2 regions of the Nocardia sp. NPDC060255 genome follow, and region 1 is predicted to be linked to the other one. Evidence: riboswitches for the same ligand, from Rfam matches in the RefSeq annotation. Region 1 holds a riboswitch; the other holds the start of a gene.
The links. A riboswitch is a leader RNA that binds a small molecule or an ion and turns the genes downstream of it on or off. The one in region 1 is predicted to bind glycine.

Region 1 (7,942 bases):
GCCGGTGCCGAGGAGTACGAAGATCGATCCGGCGCTCAAGGCCGCGTTGAGTTTCTGTCCCGCATTGAACTTGCCGACGTCTTCGCCGGACAGGCGGCGACCCTTGGATCGAAACCACAGCCAGTCGGAGTGGGTGAAGCGGTTGAGTCGCGACAGGTCGGCGCGATACGCGCGCGAGGCCAGGCCGAGGAGGATCGGTACCGGTAGCGCGAAACCGCAATAGACATGGACGATTTCGACGATGTGACGGTTGCCGACCAGCACCGCGAGCGAGCCGTTGTAGAGGATCGCGGCCGTGACGATGCAGATCAGGACGAGCACACCGGTGAGCCAATGCACCCAGCGCTCGGCGCGGCTGAACCGGTGCAGGTCGCGCCCGGTCGGGTCAGCTGGTGGGGTCATCGCTACGCCCGTTCGATTGGCCGACCCATCCGTCGATCGAGTAGCCCCGATGCTCCCAATAGCCGGGCACGACGTCCTTGGTCAGCTCGATTCCGGAGAGCCACTTACAGCTCTTGTAGCCGTACATCGGTGCCACGTACAGCCGGACCGGTCCCCCGTGGTCGTGGGTGACCGGCCCGTCGAGCATCTCCAATGCGACGAGTACATCGGCCCGCCGGGCCTGTTCGAGGGTGAGGCTCTCGGAATACGCGCCGTCGAACGAGGTGAACCGCACCGCCTTCGCGGCACTCGTCACGCCGGCGTCATCGAGGAGATCGGACAGCCGGACGCCGCGCCAGCGCACCTCCGGCACCCGCCAACCGGTGACGCATTGGAAGTCGCGCACCAGCTCCTGCTGCGGCATGGCCTGCAAATCGCTGAACGAGTGGCTGCGCGGTGTGTTGACGAGGCCGGTGATATCGAGCCGATAGTCGCTCGCGTTGCGCTTGGGCACACTGCTGGTGACGGAGTAGAAGCGAAAGGTGTTGCCCAGCGGGAAGAGTCCGACCAGCCCGGTCGGATCGCGGTTGCCGATCGGCCCGAGCACCGCCGACAGCCCTTTCTGGATATGCGTGCCGCCGAGCACTCCCGCGGCACCGGCGGCGAGCAGCCCGAGCACCACGCGCCGCCCGACCGGCGCGCCAAGGCGCTTCGGATCGGGACTCTCGGCGACGGGCACCTCTCCACTATCCACCGACTTCCCTGGCAATGGGCCGACCGGCGCTACTGTTGAATCGGAAACCGCCGTCACGCGGTGAAACGAAAGGCAGCCTCATGCGCAGCCCCATCTTTGTCGCACTCGGCGTCATCATCGGACTCGCCGGACTTCTCTGGTCGTTGCAGGGCTTCGGCGTGGTCTCGGGCAGTCCGATGAGCGACACCGTCACCTGGTCGATCATCGGGCCGATCGTGCTGATCGCCGGGGTGCTGCTGGCAGTGTGGGGCTGGCGCGGGCGGGCTTCCCGCTAGTCGGTCGCTGGCCGAATAATCCTGCGCTACCAGTACATTCGGCTGCTCAATGGATGAACTCGCCGCTGGCACTTGACGACTTTTCAAGAGTGAGTGTACAGTCACTCACATGACGAAGCGCGGAGCAACACTCTCCACCTCGGAGGTTCGACGGGACGCGGTTGTCGATGCGGCGATCACCGAATTCGCACGTACCGGTTACCACGGCACGCCGATCAACACCGTGGCCGCCAAAGCCGCCATCTCTCCCGCCTATGTCTTCAAGTTGTTCCCCGGCAAGATCGCCCTGTTCGTCGCGGCGATCGACCGTTGTTTCGAACTCGTCGAGCAGGCACTTTCGGCAGGCGTCGCCCGCGCCGACGGTGCGAGCCCGGACGAGATCCTGTTCGCAATGGGCGGCGCCTACGCGCAACTCATCGCGGACAAGAGCCTGCTGATGCTGCAGGTGCACGCACAGTCCGCCTCGGACATCCCGGAGATCGCGGACGCGATGCGACGCGGGCTCGCCCGAGTGACGAGCTTCGCCAAGACGCGCTCCGGCGCCGAAGACAGCGCCGTCCAACGGTTCATGGCTTACGGCCAGCTTTGTCACCTCATCGTCACACTCGAACTCGACGGACAGGATGGCGGCTGGGCCGCGGTACTCACCGACGGCATGCGCCACCCGCACTAGATCCACCGAGCCCCACGTCGGGGCGCTTTTTCAGCCCATATAGTGATTGACCAGTCACACACCAGGAGTCCTCATGAGCACCACCACGCAGCCCATCACCGCAGTCGAGATCGTCCTGCCCGGCCAGGTCGAGCCGGAGGGCCTGCAGGTCACCGAGCGTCAGCTGCCCCCGCTGGGACCGGATCAGGTCGTGGTCCAGGTCGAAGCCTCCGGCGTCTCCTTCGCGGAGCAGCAGATGCGTCGCGGAAAGTACTACGACCAGCCCGCGTTTCCCTTCGTGCCCGGTTACGACCTGGTCGGGACGGTCGCCGCGATCGGCTCGTCGGTCGATCAGGCGCTGCTCGGCCGTCGCGTCGCCGCACTGACCAAGGTCGGCGGCTGGAGCAGCCACATCGTGCTCGACGCCGCGGACCTCATCTCGGTGCCATCGACCCTCGATCCGGCGGAGGCGGAAACCTTTGTGGTGAACGGGATTACGGCGTGGCAGATGCTGCATAGGATCGCGAAGGTCAAGCGCGGCCAGACCATCGTCGTGCACGGCGCGAACGGTGGCGTCGGCTCGACCCTGGTCCAGCTGGCGCGGGCCGCAGGCATCCGGGTGATCGGCACCGCCTCGGCCAAGAACGCGGCGATCGTCGAGGCGCTGGGTGCGAGCCCCGTCGACTACCGAGGCGATGTGGCGCAACAGGTTCGGGCGCTGGCACCGGAGGGTGTCGACGCGGTATTCGATCACGTCGGCGGCCCCGGCATCGTCGACTCCTTCGGCCTGCTCGCGGACCACGGCACCCTCGTCGCCTACGGCACCGCCTCCACCAAGAACGACGAAGGCAACTCCCGCCTGCCCTTGCTGAAGCTGTTCGGCCAGCTGATGCTGTGGAACACGCTCCCCAACAAGCGAAACGCGCACTTCTACAACATCTGGGCAGGCAAGCGCAACCTCACCCGCTTCCGCAATCACCTCAACGAAGACCTCGGCAAGGTCCTCGCCCTGGCCGCCGACGGCACCCTCCGCCCCCAGGTCGCCGCCCGAATCCCCCTGAGCCAAGCCGCCGAAGCCCTCACCCTCGCCGAATCCGGCACCGTCACCGGCAAAGTCGTGATCGTCCCCGACCCCCAGCGCCGCTGAAGATCTGCACTCTCACTCGGGATCTGCACTCGGAATAGGGCCCTAAAGCCAGTGCATGTCCCGAGTTAGGGTGCGGATTTTGGGGGTCAGCATTCGACTACCGCTACGGCTAGGCCGCCTCGGGAGGTTTCTTTGTATTTGTCGAGCATGTCGGCGCCGGTGGCGCGCATGGTTTGGATTACCTGGTCCAGGGAGACGTGGTGGATGCCGTCGCCTCGGATTGCCATGCGGGCGGCGGTTATTGCTTTGACGGCGGCTATGCCGTTGCGTTCGATGCAGGGGATTTGGACCAGGCCGCCGATGGGGTCGCAGGTTAGGCCCAGGTTGTGTTCCATGCCGATTTCGGCGGCGTTTTCGATTTGCTGAGGGGTGCCGCCGAGTACCGCGGCCAGGCCGGCGGCGGCCATGGCGCAGGCGGAACCCACCTCACCCTGACAGCCGACTTCGGCGCCGGAGATCGAGGCGTTTTCCTTCATCAGCTGGCCGATGGCGGCTGCGGTCAGCAGGAATTCGACGATGCTGTCCTCGTCGTCGGTGATGAAACGCTGAATGTAGTGCAGGACAGCGGGAATGATGCCTGCGGCGCCGTTGGTCGGGGCGGTGACGACCCGGCCGCCCGCGGCGTTCTCCTCGTTGACCGCCATCGCGTACAACGTGACCCACTCCATCGCGCGCAGCGGGTCGTTCTCCTCCGCCTCGGTACCAAGGCGTTCGAACAAGGTCGCGGCGCGGCGGCGCACTCGCAGCGTGCCGGGCAGCACCCCGCCCGTCGACATTCCGTGTTCGACGCAGCGGCGCATGACATTCCAGATGTCGAGCAGGTCCGCTCGAATCTGCTCCGCACTGCGCCAAGACATTTCGTTGGCGAGCACGACCGAGCTGATCGACTGCCCGGTGGCGGCGGTGATCGCGAGCAGCTCATCCGCTGAACCGAACGGATGCGCGACCGCGACCGCCGCGTCGGCGGGCCGGCCGTCGATCTCATCCTCGTCGAGGACGAAACCGCCACCCACCGAGAAGTATTGGCGTTCGAGCAGCACCCGTCCCGCATCGTCGTACGCGCCGAACAGCATCCCGTTGGTATGGAAGGCCAACCTTGTCAGCCCGAGCAGTTCGATGTCACTGTCGACAGCGAACGCGATCGGCTGCGCGCCACCGAGAAACAGCTGACCGGTGGCGCGCGCCGCGGCAACGGTGGCGCTCATCGTGTCCGGGTCGATGCTCTCCGGCTGCGCACCCGACAGCCCGGCGACCACCGCCTCGACCGTGCCGTGCCCGCGGCCGGTCGCGCCGAGCGATCCGTACAGCTGAACCCGGATCGCGACCGTCTCGTGCAGCACGTCGGCATCTTTCAGCCGTTCGACGAACGCGGCCGCGGCCCGCATCGGCCCGACCGTATGTGAACTAGACGGCCCGATGCCGACCCGGAACAGGTCGAAGACGCTGATCGTCACGCCGGGTTCCGCAGCCCGAGGTACAGCGGGAATCGCTCGGCCAGCGCGTCCACCCGCGCGGTGAGCGCCGCGGCGTCCCCACCGCACAACGCCGTCGCGATGATGTCGGCGACCTCGGCGAACGCCGGGGTGTCGAAGCCGCGCGCGGCCAGCGCGGGCGTGCCGATCCGCAGTCCGGAACTGATCATCGGCGGCCGCGGGTCGAAAGGAATCGCGTTGCGGTTCACCGTGATTCCCAGGTTCTGCAGCAGGTCCTCGGCCTGCTTCCCGTCCAGTTCCGCATCGCGCAGATCGACCAGCACCAGGTGCACATCCGTGCCACCGCTGACCACACCGATACCGGCGCCCCGGCAGTCCTCGGCCACCAGCCGATCGGCGAGCACGCGCGCGCCGACCAGGGTCCGTTCCTGCCGCTCGCGAAACGCCGGTTCCGCCGCCATCTTGAAGGCCACCGCCTTGGCCGCGATCACATGCTCGAGCGGTCCGCCCTGCTGCCCGGGGAACACCGCCGAATCCAGCTTCTTCCCCAAATCCGCTGCGGCGAGGATGAATCCGCCACGCGGCCCACCCAGTGTCTTGTGCGTGGTCGAGGTGACGACATGCGCGTGCGGCACCGGCGACGGATGCAGCCCGGCCGCGACGAGCCCGGCGAAGTGCGCCATATCGACCATCAGATACGCGCCGACCTCATCGGCGATGCGCCGGAATTCGGCGAAGTCGAGGTGCCGAGGGTAGGCCGACCAGCCCGCGACGATGAGCTTCGGCCGATGCTCCTGCGCGAGCCGCGCCACCTCCGCCATGTCGACCAACTGGTCCTCGGCCCGAACATGGTATGCCGCAACGTCATACAGACGACCGGAGAAGTTGGCCTTCATGCCGTGGGTGAGGTGACCGCCGTGGTCCAGCGCCAGCCCGAGGATGCCGTCGCCGGGACGCAGCAGCGCGTGCATCACCGCCGCGTTCGCCTGCGCGCCCGAATGCGGCTGCACGTTGACGTATTCGGCGCCGAACAGCGCGCGCAGCCGCTCGATGGCCAGCGTCTCGATCTGATCTACATACTCACAGCCGCCGTAATACCGGCGTCCCGGATACCCTTCGGCGTACTTGTTGGTGAGCACCGTCCCCTGGGCCTGCATCACCGCGAGCGGCGCGTAGTTCTCCGAGGCGATCATTTCCAGTCCGCGCTGCTGGCGACCGGTCTCCTGATCGACCAGCGCGGCGATGACCGGGTCGAATTCACGCAGCGAGACGTCGAGTTCGGTGCGGAGGGCAGAGCCAGGATCAGCCATGGGGAGCCTTTCGTCGACGCATACGCGCGTGGGGTGTGGCTCCTCCCGCTCTGTCCTATGGCCTGAGAGATTCACGCGGATCGCGTTTGCCCCGTCGGCGAGTGCGTGGTGCACTACTTTTCAGAGTTGCCTTGAGCGCGGCGGTACTGGGCCTGAGAGATTCCCGGGAGGTGTTGCTCCTTCGGCTCTCCATCGCCTGGATGGAGATCTCCCGCTGCGTGTGCGGCGTATTCAGTTGTCGGATACCGCTAGGTGTTGCGTATAGCGCAACAACGGCGTGGCACGCGACTTAGTATTGTCGGCGGCCGCGCGCGTTGTCAATGACGAAACCGTACCCCAGTTCGTCAGCCGAAGTAGCCCAGCCGATGACTGATGTCCGCGGCGCTCGCGATCGCCAGCTCCGCCGTCGACGCGAAGAGATCCGGACCGAGCCGATAGGACGGCCCCGAAACGCTCAGTGCCGCAACGATCATCCCGTTGCTGTCGAAGACGGGCGCGGCGACGGCGTTCAGCCCGATCTCCAGTTCCTCACGCACACTTGCCCATCCGTTCTCCCTGACCGCCACCAACTGCGCCGCCAGATCAGCGACCTTTGTCAGGGTGTGCTCGGTGTACGCCTCCAACTTCGGCCCGACCTGCTTACGCAACACCGCCGGTTCCAGGCCGGACAACAGCACCTTGCCACTCGACGTGGCATGCGCCGGACAGCTCTGCCCGACCCAGGACCGCAGCGCGATCGACCCGGTCCCCGCCGCCTCCACGATATTGATGATCCGATTACCGTCCAGCACAGCGATATTCGTGGTCTCCCCCGTTTCGGCGGCCAGCGCGTTGCACGCGCCCTGACTCTGCCCGACGAGATCGACCTGCGCACTGGTGGATCCGGCCAGCCGGACGATGGAGAAGCCGAGCCGGTACTTGCCGCGGTCGGAGAGTTGCTCGACGTAACCGCGCGATTCCAGCACGGCGATCAGGCGGGAGACGGTAGATTTGTGCACACCGAGTTCGGCGGCGATCTCTGTGACGCCGGCCTGGCCCAGCTTGGCGATGATCTCCATCACGAGCAGTGCGCGGTCGACCGACTGCACCGCAGCGGTCCGGCCCGGGTCCTCACCATCCTGTTTCGCCATGACGCCGTCATTCTAAGCCGATGTCATCGCGATACCTCGAACGCGTCGCTGGACGGCGGCGATCTCCCGCAGCGCGTCGTTGAGCAGGCTCCGATTCAAGGGGGACAACTCCGACATCAGCACGATATCGCCCGGCCGGTGGCCCGCGGACAGCTGCTCGACCTGATGCACCATCCGCATGCGCTGCAGCATGACGAATACTTCGGTGAGCACCGCGGCATCGCGTTCGGCGATCACCCCGGCCGACGCCGCGGCGGCCAACCGCACCGGCGTCGTGGCGGCGGTCACCCCGGCGGCCAGCCCACCCCAGCGCGCGAGGTTGACGATCGGGACCAGCGCGTGACTCTTCAGATCGAACGTGCCGCCGCGCCGGGAGAGCACGTCCCGCAGTGACCGAGCCCGAACCCGCCCGGACAACGCGTCGAGCAACTGCAGGCGCAAAGCATTCGGATAGTCGGCCCGCATCCTGCTGAACACGGCGGGCACCGCATGCAGCGCTGGATCACCCCACACCACCCGCCCATCGATCAGCAGCGACGACATCACCAACCCGCGATCGATAAGCGGATCATCCAGCCAGCGTGCCGCCGCTTTCGTCCAATCCGACCGGGAACGAGCGAATTTCGGTCGCGAGGCGATCGCCCCGTTGCTGTCCGCGGGCAACCCGCACGCGTCGAGAATGGCATGCGTCCGCTCGGCGATCGCACGCAGTTGTGCACTGGCCGTGGACAATTCATCCGCCCACGACAGCGCGCTGTCCACGTCCGAGGACGGCATCGCCTCACGTCGGGCGATGCTGCCGAGCGTCAGCCACGCGAACCCGACGGCCGGTGCCTCAGCCGATTCGGCGAGCGCCAGCT
Region 2 (7,942 bases), on a different contig from region 1:
GTTATCAAGGAGTTATCGGGGGCTGAATCAGCCTTCCCGGTTCTACCTGCACGGGCACGCCCTGGCAGGGTACGGTCAATGCCAACAGATCCGCCGACAGCCATTGTCGCCGAATCTAGTGACTCGACGGCAGGTCGTGGTGCCACAGGTATCACCTGCTTGCATGGATAATCAGGTTCGAGGAGGAGAGAAACGGTGAGCGAGAACAAAGACCCGGGTTACGGGGAGACCGCGGCCGAGACGACGTCGGTCTTCCGCGCGGATTTCCTGAACGAGGTCGACGCGTCGCGCTCCGGAGAGCCGACCGGTGAACAGCCGGTCCAAGGGGTCGAGGGTCTGCCCGTTGGCGCAGCCCTCCTGGTCGTCAAGCGCGGTCCGAACGCGGGCTCGCGATTCCTGCTGGATCAGCCGACTACGTCGGCGGGCCGCCACCCCGACAGTGACATCTTTCTCGATGACGTCACCGTCAGCCGTCGGCATGCCGAGTTCCGTCAGGACGACGACTCGTTCCAGGTTGTCGATGTCGGCAGCCTGAACGGCACCTATGTGAATCGGGAGCCGGTGGACTCCTCGGAACTCCAGAACGGCGATGAGGTACAGATCGGTAAGTTCCGTCTCGTGTTCCTCACCGGACCGCGGGCCCAGGTCAACGAGCCGTCTGCGGGTGCAGGGAGCCTATGAGCACGCGGCGCTGGGTTCTTTCTCCTCATGAAGGGCTCGGGGTCATGAAGGACTCAGCGCTGTGACCGGCGCGGCGCAGTGGGCGCGCGGAGGCATGTCGATCGGCTCCGTACTCGACCTGTTGCGCCCGGATTTTCCGGACGTCACCATCTCGAAGATCCGCTTCCTCGAAGCGGAAGGCCTGATTCGGCCGGAGCGCACGCCCTCGGGCTACCGCAGATTCTCCATCGCCGATTGTGAACGGCTTCGGTTCGTGCTGACCGCGCAACGCGATCAGTACCTGCCGCTGAAGGTGATCAAGGAACAACTCGAAGCGATCGACAGCGGTGCGGCGACGCTCGGCGTGCGGGAAGCCCGCGCCCGGGCGCACTCCGGCCGTACGGGTGCGTCGGAGTCGGCTGCGGCCGACTCCGAGCACTCCACCGCGCCTGGTGGGAACAGGAACGGCGCCACGGCGCCGAGGAGGCTCGGCGTGGTGCCCAGCGAGATTTCCCCCGACGATCTGCGCTTCGATCACGAAATCCGCATCACCCGCGCGGATCTGCTGGCGCAGGCCGAGATCGACGAGGCCTTCCTCAACGACCTGATCCGCGCGAACCTGATCACTCCCGGCGCCGCCGGATTCTTCGACGGCGACTCGGTGACGCTGGCCAAGACCGCCAAGGCGATGGCCGAATTCGGTTTGGAGGCACGGCATTTGCGTGCATTCAAGCTGGCCGCCGATCGCGAGGCCGCGCTGGTCGCACAGATCGCCGCCCCGATCGCGAAGAGCCGCGACGCCGGCGCGCGCGCCCGAGCCGAAGAAACGGTGCGCGAACTCGCGGCGCTATCGCTGACGCTGCACGCGTGTCTGGTGAAGTCGTCGGTGCGGACGTCGCTGGGCGGCTGAACATCCCGGCCGAACCGTTGACACGGAATCCGTGTCATGTTGCGGTCAGCCAACACGCCGATTTCGGCTGTGCACACGGACCGCTGCCCGCGCGCGGGTTCGCCTAGACTCGTGGTACGGCGAGCTCTGCGGTGGTCGTGCCGGGCGGCCGGCGAGCGGCTGGTGTGAGTAATGGGAGGCAGTGCGATGAGTGAAATGCGTGTGATCGGCATTCGTGTCGAACAGCCACAGAATCAGCCCGTGCTGTTGCTCCGTGAGGTTTCGGGGGATCGGTACCTACCAATCTGGATCGGGCAGGCCGAGGCGACCGCGATCGTGCTGGAGCAGGAGGGGGTGACTCCGATCCGCCCGCTGACCCACGATTTGATCAAGATCCTGATCACCGAGCTCGGGCACACCCTCAAGGAAGTGCGCATCGTCGATCTGCAGGAGGGCACGTTCTACGCGGATCTGGTGTTCGAGAACGATCTGCACATCTCGGCGCGGCCGTCGGATTCGGTAGCGATCGCCTTGCGGGTGGGTTGCCCGATCTATGCCGAGGAGCCGGTGCTCGAGGAGGCCGGGCTGGTGATGCCGGACGAGCGCGAGGACGAGGTGGAGAAGTTCAAGGAATTCCTGGAGTCGGTCTCGCCTGACGATTTCAAGGCCACAGATAGCTGAACAGGACCTTTCCGGCAATCCGGCGTTTTCGCGGGATGACCGGGGGATCAGCCCTTAACCAGAGCTTGAGAGTTTAACCGCGCGTCGCGTTTGGCCTGACGATGGTGCTGCCCTGACAATCAGGGGGAGTAATCTCGATAGTTGGGCCACGTCCGTTTTGGCCAGGTCGTCAGCACAGCAGTGGTCGAAACGGAGCCGGGTCATCGATGAGGCTAGCCGTCGGCGAAGCAAGGGAGTGGTCAGTGGCAGAGGAATCGCAGGATGTAACGCAGCCAGGCCTGTTCCCGGACGACTCGGTTCCCGACGATCTGGTCGGCTACCGGGTTCCCAGTGCATGCCAGGTGGCCGGGATCACCTACCGGCAGCTCGACTACTGGGCGCGTACCGGATTGGTCGTGCCCTCCATTCGCAGCGCCGCCGGCTCGGGGAGCCAGCGCCTGTACTCGTTCAAGGACATCCTGGTCCTGAAGATCGTGAAGCGGCTGCTCGACGCGGGCATCTCGTTACAGAACATCCGCATCGCGGTCGACCATTTACGCAGCAGGGGAGTGCAGGATCTCGCCGGGATCACGCTGTTCTCCGACGGCACCTCGGTATACGAGTGCACCTCGGCCGAGGAGGTAGTCGATTTACTGCAGGGCGGGCAGGGCGTTTTCGGCATCGCGATCAGCGGTGCCATGCACGAACTCACCGGCGCCATCGCCAACTTCCCGGCGGAGCGCGCGTCCGCGGTGACCGAGCGGCCGGAGGACGAGCTGTCCTACCGGCGTAAGGCACGGATGAGTCGCAAGACCGGTTAAAAGTAGACAGACACGACACCCCGCCTCCCCGACATACCGAGGGTAGCGGGGTGTCGTGCTGTGTGGCACTTGATTTTCGGCGATGGGGGCGCGGTCTGGACCGGCCGGTTTGGAACGTATCAAAAACATCAGGTTAAGTAGATATGCGCATCTACATATGTTCCTGGTTGAGAACCCCGCGCACCGGCGTGACCAGCGCGACACCCGCAAGGACGGGACCAGTGACACGTTCCGGCGTGTCGTCGGCTTAAACTGGTGGCGCGCCAACGCCGTGCGGGAGAGTCCCGGGTTCGACAGAGTCCGGGCGCCGAAGGAGCAGCACCTCCCCGTCAATCTCTCAGGCATCAGGGACCGTGCGGGCTTGGGCGCCTCTGGAAAGCGGTGGCTTCGGGCCGCCCGCCCATGGGGAAAGGGGCTCGACCTTCATTGCGGTCGCGCGTCCGAATCTCTCAGGCAACACGACAGAGGGGGAGGGCTGGTACCCGTCGACCGCCGTCGACCCGCCCGACCCACATGGGAGCTGCCGTGACTCGCTCATTCGCCGACCGCCATATCGGACCCGATCGGGGCGAAATCGCCCGGATCCTGGACGTCGTCGGCGTCGACTCGCTGGACGAGCTCGCCACGAAAGCCCTGCCCGCCACCATCCTCGACGGGACCGGCCTGGCCGGATTGCCGCCTGCCGCAACCGAACACGAGGTGCTCGCCGAACTCGCCGGCCTCGCGCATTCGAACACGGTGGCCACGTCGATGATCGGGCTCGGCTACTACGACACGCTGACCCCGCCGGTGCTGGTGCGGAACCTGCTGGAGAACCCGGCCTGGTACACCGCGTACACGCCGTACCAGCCGGAGATCAGTCAGGGCAGGCTCGAGGCGCTGCTCAACTTCCAGACCATGGTGTCGGAGCTGACCGGCATGGACGTGGCCAACGCGTCCATGCTCGACGAGGCCACCGCGGCCGCCGAGGCGATGACGCTGCTGCAGCGGGCCAGCCGGTCCAAGTCGGCGCGGCTTGTCATCGACACCGACCTGTTCCCGCAGACGAAGACCGTGCTGACCACCCGGGCGCAGCCGCTCGGGATCGAGCTGGTGCCTGCGGATCTGGCGTCCGGCGAGTTGCCGGAAGGTGAATTCTTCGGTGTGCTGGTGCAGGCTCCCGGCGCTTCCGGGCGGGTAGTGGACTGGACGTCGGTCATCAGCGCGGCGCACGAGCGTGGTGCGTTGGTCGCTGTGGGTGCGGATCTGCTGGCGATGACGCTGCTCGCCTCGCCGGGCGACCAGGGCGCGGACGTGTGCTTCGGCACCACCCAGCGTTTCGGTGTCCCGCTCGGCTTCGGCGGCCCGCACGCCGGGTATCTGGCAGTGCGCACGGCGTATGCCAGGCAGCTGCCGGGCCGACTGGTCGGTGTCTCGGTGGACGCGGACGGCGATGTCGCCTACCGGCTGGCGCTGCAGACGCGTGAGCAGCACATCCGCCGCGAGAAGGCGACCTCCAACATCTGTACCGCGCAGGTGCTGCTGGCCATCGTCGCGGCGATGTACGCGAGTTACCACGGTGCCGACGGCCTGCGCGAGATCGCGCGTCGGGTGCACCGGCATGCGGCCACCATCGCCGCCGGGCTCGACGGTGCGGTCGTGCACGACACGTTCTTCGACACCGTGCTCGCGCATGTGCCCGGTGGTGCGGAAGCCGTTGTCGCGAAGGCGAAGTCGCGTGGGATCAACCTGCGTCTGGTCGACGGCGATCATGTCGGCATCGCCTGCGACGAGGCGACGACCGAGTCGCATGTCGCGGCCGTGCTCGAATCCTTCGGCACCGCATTGTCTTCCGAGCAGCCCGCACCGGCGCCCGCGGTCGCGATCGAGAACCGCACCTCCGAGTTCCTCGACCATCCGGCATTCACCAAGTACCACACCGAGACCGCCATGCTGCGCTACCTGCGGTCGCTGTCCGACAAGGACATTGCGTTGGACCGCAGCATGATTCCGCTCGGCTCGTGCACCATGAAGCTCAACGCGACCGCCGAGATGGAGGCCATCACCTGGCCCGGCTTCGCCCGCGTGCACCCGTACGCGCCGGTCGAGGACGCGCCGGGCCTGCTGCAGGTGATCCACGACCTGGAGCGGTGGCTGTCCGACATCACCGGCTACGACTCGGTGAGCCTGCAGCCGAACGCGGGTAGCCAGGGCGAGTACGCGGGCCTGCTGGCGATCCGCCGGTACCACCTGGATCGCGGTGACACGCACCGGGATACCTGCCTGATCCCGTCCAGCGCGCACGGCACCAACGCGGCCTCGGCGGCCATGGCCGGGCTGCGCGTCGAGGTGGTCAAGTGCCGCGACAACGGCGACGTCGACCTGGACGACCTGCGGGCCAAGATCGCCGACCACGCCGACCGGCTGGCCTGCATCATGATCACCTACCCGTCCACGCACGGTGTCTACGAGCACGAGGTCGCCGAGTTGTGCGCGCTGGTGCACGACGCCGGTGGCCAGGTGTACGTCGACGGCGCGAACCTGAATGCCCTTGTCGGGCTTGCCCGTCCGGGCCGGTTCGGCGGCGACGTCAGCCACCTGAACCTGCACAAGACCTTCTGCATCCCGCACGGCGGCGGTGGTCCGGGTGTCGGACCGGTGGCGGTGCGCTCGCACCTGGCGCCGTACCTGCCGGGCGATCCGCTGGTGACCGACTCGCACGCGGTGTCGGCCGCCAACTACGGCTCGGCCTCGATCCTGCCGATCACCTGGGCCTACATCCGGATGATGGGCGCGGACGGCCTGCGCGACGCCACGCTGACCGCGATCGCCTCGGCCAACTACATCGCGCGCCGGCTCGACGAGTACTTCCCGGTGCTCTACACCGGCGAGCACGGCATGGTCGCGCACGAGTGCATCCTGGACCTGCGGGAGATCACCAAGCAGACCGGCGTCACCGTCGACGATGTCGCGAAGCGGCTGGCGGACTACGGGTTCCACGCGCCGACGATGAGCTTCCCGGTCGCGGGCACGCTGATGGTGGAGCCGACCGAGAGCGAAAACCTGGCCGAGCTCGACGATTTCATCGAGGCGATGATCGCGATCCGCAAGGAGATCGATCAGGTCGCGGCCGGCGTCTGGCCGGTCACCGACAACCCATTGCGCGGCGCACCGCACACCGCGGCCTGCCTGGTCGGCGAGTGGGAGCACCCGTACAGCCGCGAAACCGCCGTCTACCCAAGGGGTCTCGGCCACGCGCGGGCGAAGGTATGGCCGCCGGTCCGCCGTATCGATGGCGCGTACGGCGACCGCAACCTGGTCTGCTCGTGCCCGCCGCTCGAGGCCTACGCCGACTGATCAACCCGACCGAAGGCGCCCGTCAGCCGTACACACCGGCTGACGGCCCCCTTCGGTCCCCCGCGACCTGGCATCGACCGAGGGCGCCCTTCATCCGCTGAGACCGGCTGAGGGGCGCCCTCGGTCGATTGTTCACCCGCGACCCTGCATTGACCGAGGGCGCCCTTCACGCGCTGAGACGGGGTGAAGGGCGCCTTCGGTCGGTTGGTGGGTGGGGGGACGCGCGCCTTTTGATTTCGCGCACCGGGAATCGCATGCGAGAGCTGGTGCGGGGGATCAGAAGGCGTGCGGCGGCTATGGGGTGGTGAGGGAGTGGACGACTGCGGAGCCGAAGGCGATGTCGTCGGAGGTGGACAGGCGGGTGTAGGCGCCGCCGGTCTGCTCGGAGATGCTCTTCAGGGTCTGTGTGCCCTGGCCGCCGATGACGATGATGTCGACGCGGACGGGGTGGTCCTTGTCGAGCGCGGCGGCCATGTCGCTGGCGAGTTTGGCGCCGGTGACGGTCGAATCGTCCTCGGGGCCATCGGTGATGAGCAGCACCGAGTTCGTGCGGCCCGCGGTGTATCCCTTGATGGCGCTCTTGTATGCGGCGATGAGTGTCGGATACGCCTGATCGGAGCGCAGCTCGCTGGCTTCGACGGCGTCCAGCGCGTTACTGACCTTGGTGCGTTGATCGTTGGACAGGGGCGCGGTGGCGGCTTGGACCTTGTAAGGCGTTGTGCCGTCGAGGTTCTTGCCGTAGGTCCAGAGACCGAGGCCGAAGTCGGGCGGCATGACGGTGAGCGTGGAGTTCAGTGCGCCGAGGACATTCGCGAGCCGGGTCATCGAGCCGTCGGTGGTCGACATGGAGGACGAGACGTCAACCAGCACAGTGGATTGCACTCCGAGCACCGGATTGGCCATGGTGGCACGGACCTTGTCGAGTGCGGCCCGCGGCGGTGCGGGCGTGGCCGCGGGTGCGGTGGTGAAGCCCGCAGCGGTGAAGGCCTGTGCTTGTTCGGGGGCACGCAGGTAATCGGCGAATAGGCCGCCGACCAGATTCTGGGTCTTGTCGACCCACGGTCCGGACATCAGCGCGGCCGGATGATCGGCGATCGGCGCGGCACCGGCGGGGCGGAAGACGGTAAGTCCCGCTTGGCCTTTCACCTGTTGTTCGGTGGTGGCGACCGCGTGCACGGTGGCGGACTGTGGTGCGCCCGCGATGATGCCGAAGGCGGCGGCGGTGTCGGCGGCGTCCGGCGCGTTGGCGGCGAGCCCAGAGATCGCGGAAACGGCCTGCCCGGACTGGGCGGCCTGCTCGCTGAGCGGTTCGGCGCCGGAGACCGCGGAGCCCACCGCTACGGCGGCGGCCAGCGAGGAATCGCCGGGTGGCAACGCCATTCGAAGACCGCCCCAGCCGGACAGGCCGACAACGTTGAGCGAACCTTGTTGCAGGCGTGGCAGATCCGACCACGTTGTCTTGGCTTGCTCTAGCGCGCCACGCAATTCGTCCGGCACGGCGAGCACGATCGGGCTCACCGCGATCGGCGCGGGTGTGCCTTCGATCATGCCGGGCACGCGCATGGACTCGATAGAG

Region 2: it holds a riboswitch for glycine, as region 1 does, so the genes downstream of both, gcvP (aminomethyl-transferring glycine dehydrogenase) here and glyA (serine hydroxymethyltransferase) in region 1, are expected to answer to the same signal.

What each region holds. Positions count from the first base shown of each region.
Region 1 covers NZ_JBHXAU010000004.1:280,911-288,852, reverse strand. The annotation lists gene ACFWF1_RS11455 (cytochrome b/b6 domain-containing protein) at 1-402, opposite strand, end outside; gene ACFWF1_RS11450 (molybdopterin-dependent oxidoreductase) at 386-1,135, opposite strand; gene ACFWF1_RS11445 (hypothetical protein) at 1,216-1,410, shown strand; gene ACFWF1_RS11440 (TetR/AcrR family transcriptional regulator) at 1,520-2,083, shown strand; gene ACFWF1_RS11435 (medium chain dehydrogenase/reductase family protein) at 2,157-3,209, shown strand; gene ACFWF1_RS11430 (L-serine ammonia-lyase) at 3,296-4,663, opposite strand; gene glyA (serine hydroxymethyltransferase) at 4,660-5,952, opposite strand; glycine riboswitch at 5,993-6,086, opposite strand; gene ACFWF1_RS11420 (IclR family transcriptional regulator) at 6,297-7,082, opposite strand; gene ACFWF1_RS11415 (putative nucleotidyltransferase substrate binding domain-containing protein) at 7,095-7,942, opposite strand, start outside.
Region 2 covers NZ_JBHXAU010000029.1:91,764-99,705, forward strand. The annotation lists gene gcvH (glycine cleavage system protein GcvH) at 1-26, shown strand, start outside; gene ACFWF1_RS36980 (FHA domain-containing protein) at 196-681, shown strand; gene ACFWF1_RS36985 (MerR family transcriptional regulator) at 776-1,570, shown strand; gene ACFWF1_RS36990 (bifunctional nuclease family protein) at 1,757-2,230, shown strand; gene ACFWF1_RS36995 (MerR family transcriptional regulator) at 2,437-3,030, shown strand; glycine riboswitch at 3,295-3,394, shown strand; gene gcvP (aminomethyl-transferring glycine dehydrogenase) at 3,544-6,366, shown strand; gene ACFWF1_RS37005 (VWA domain-containing protein) at 6,661-7,942, opposite strand, start outside.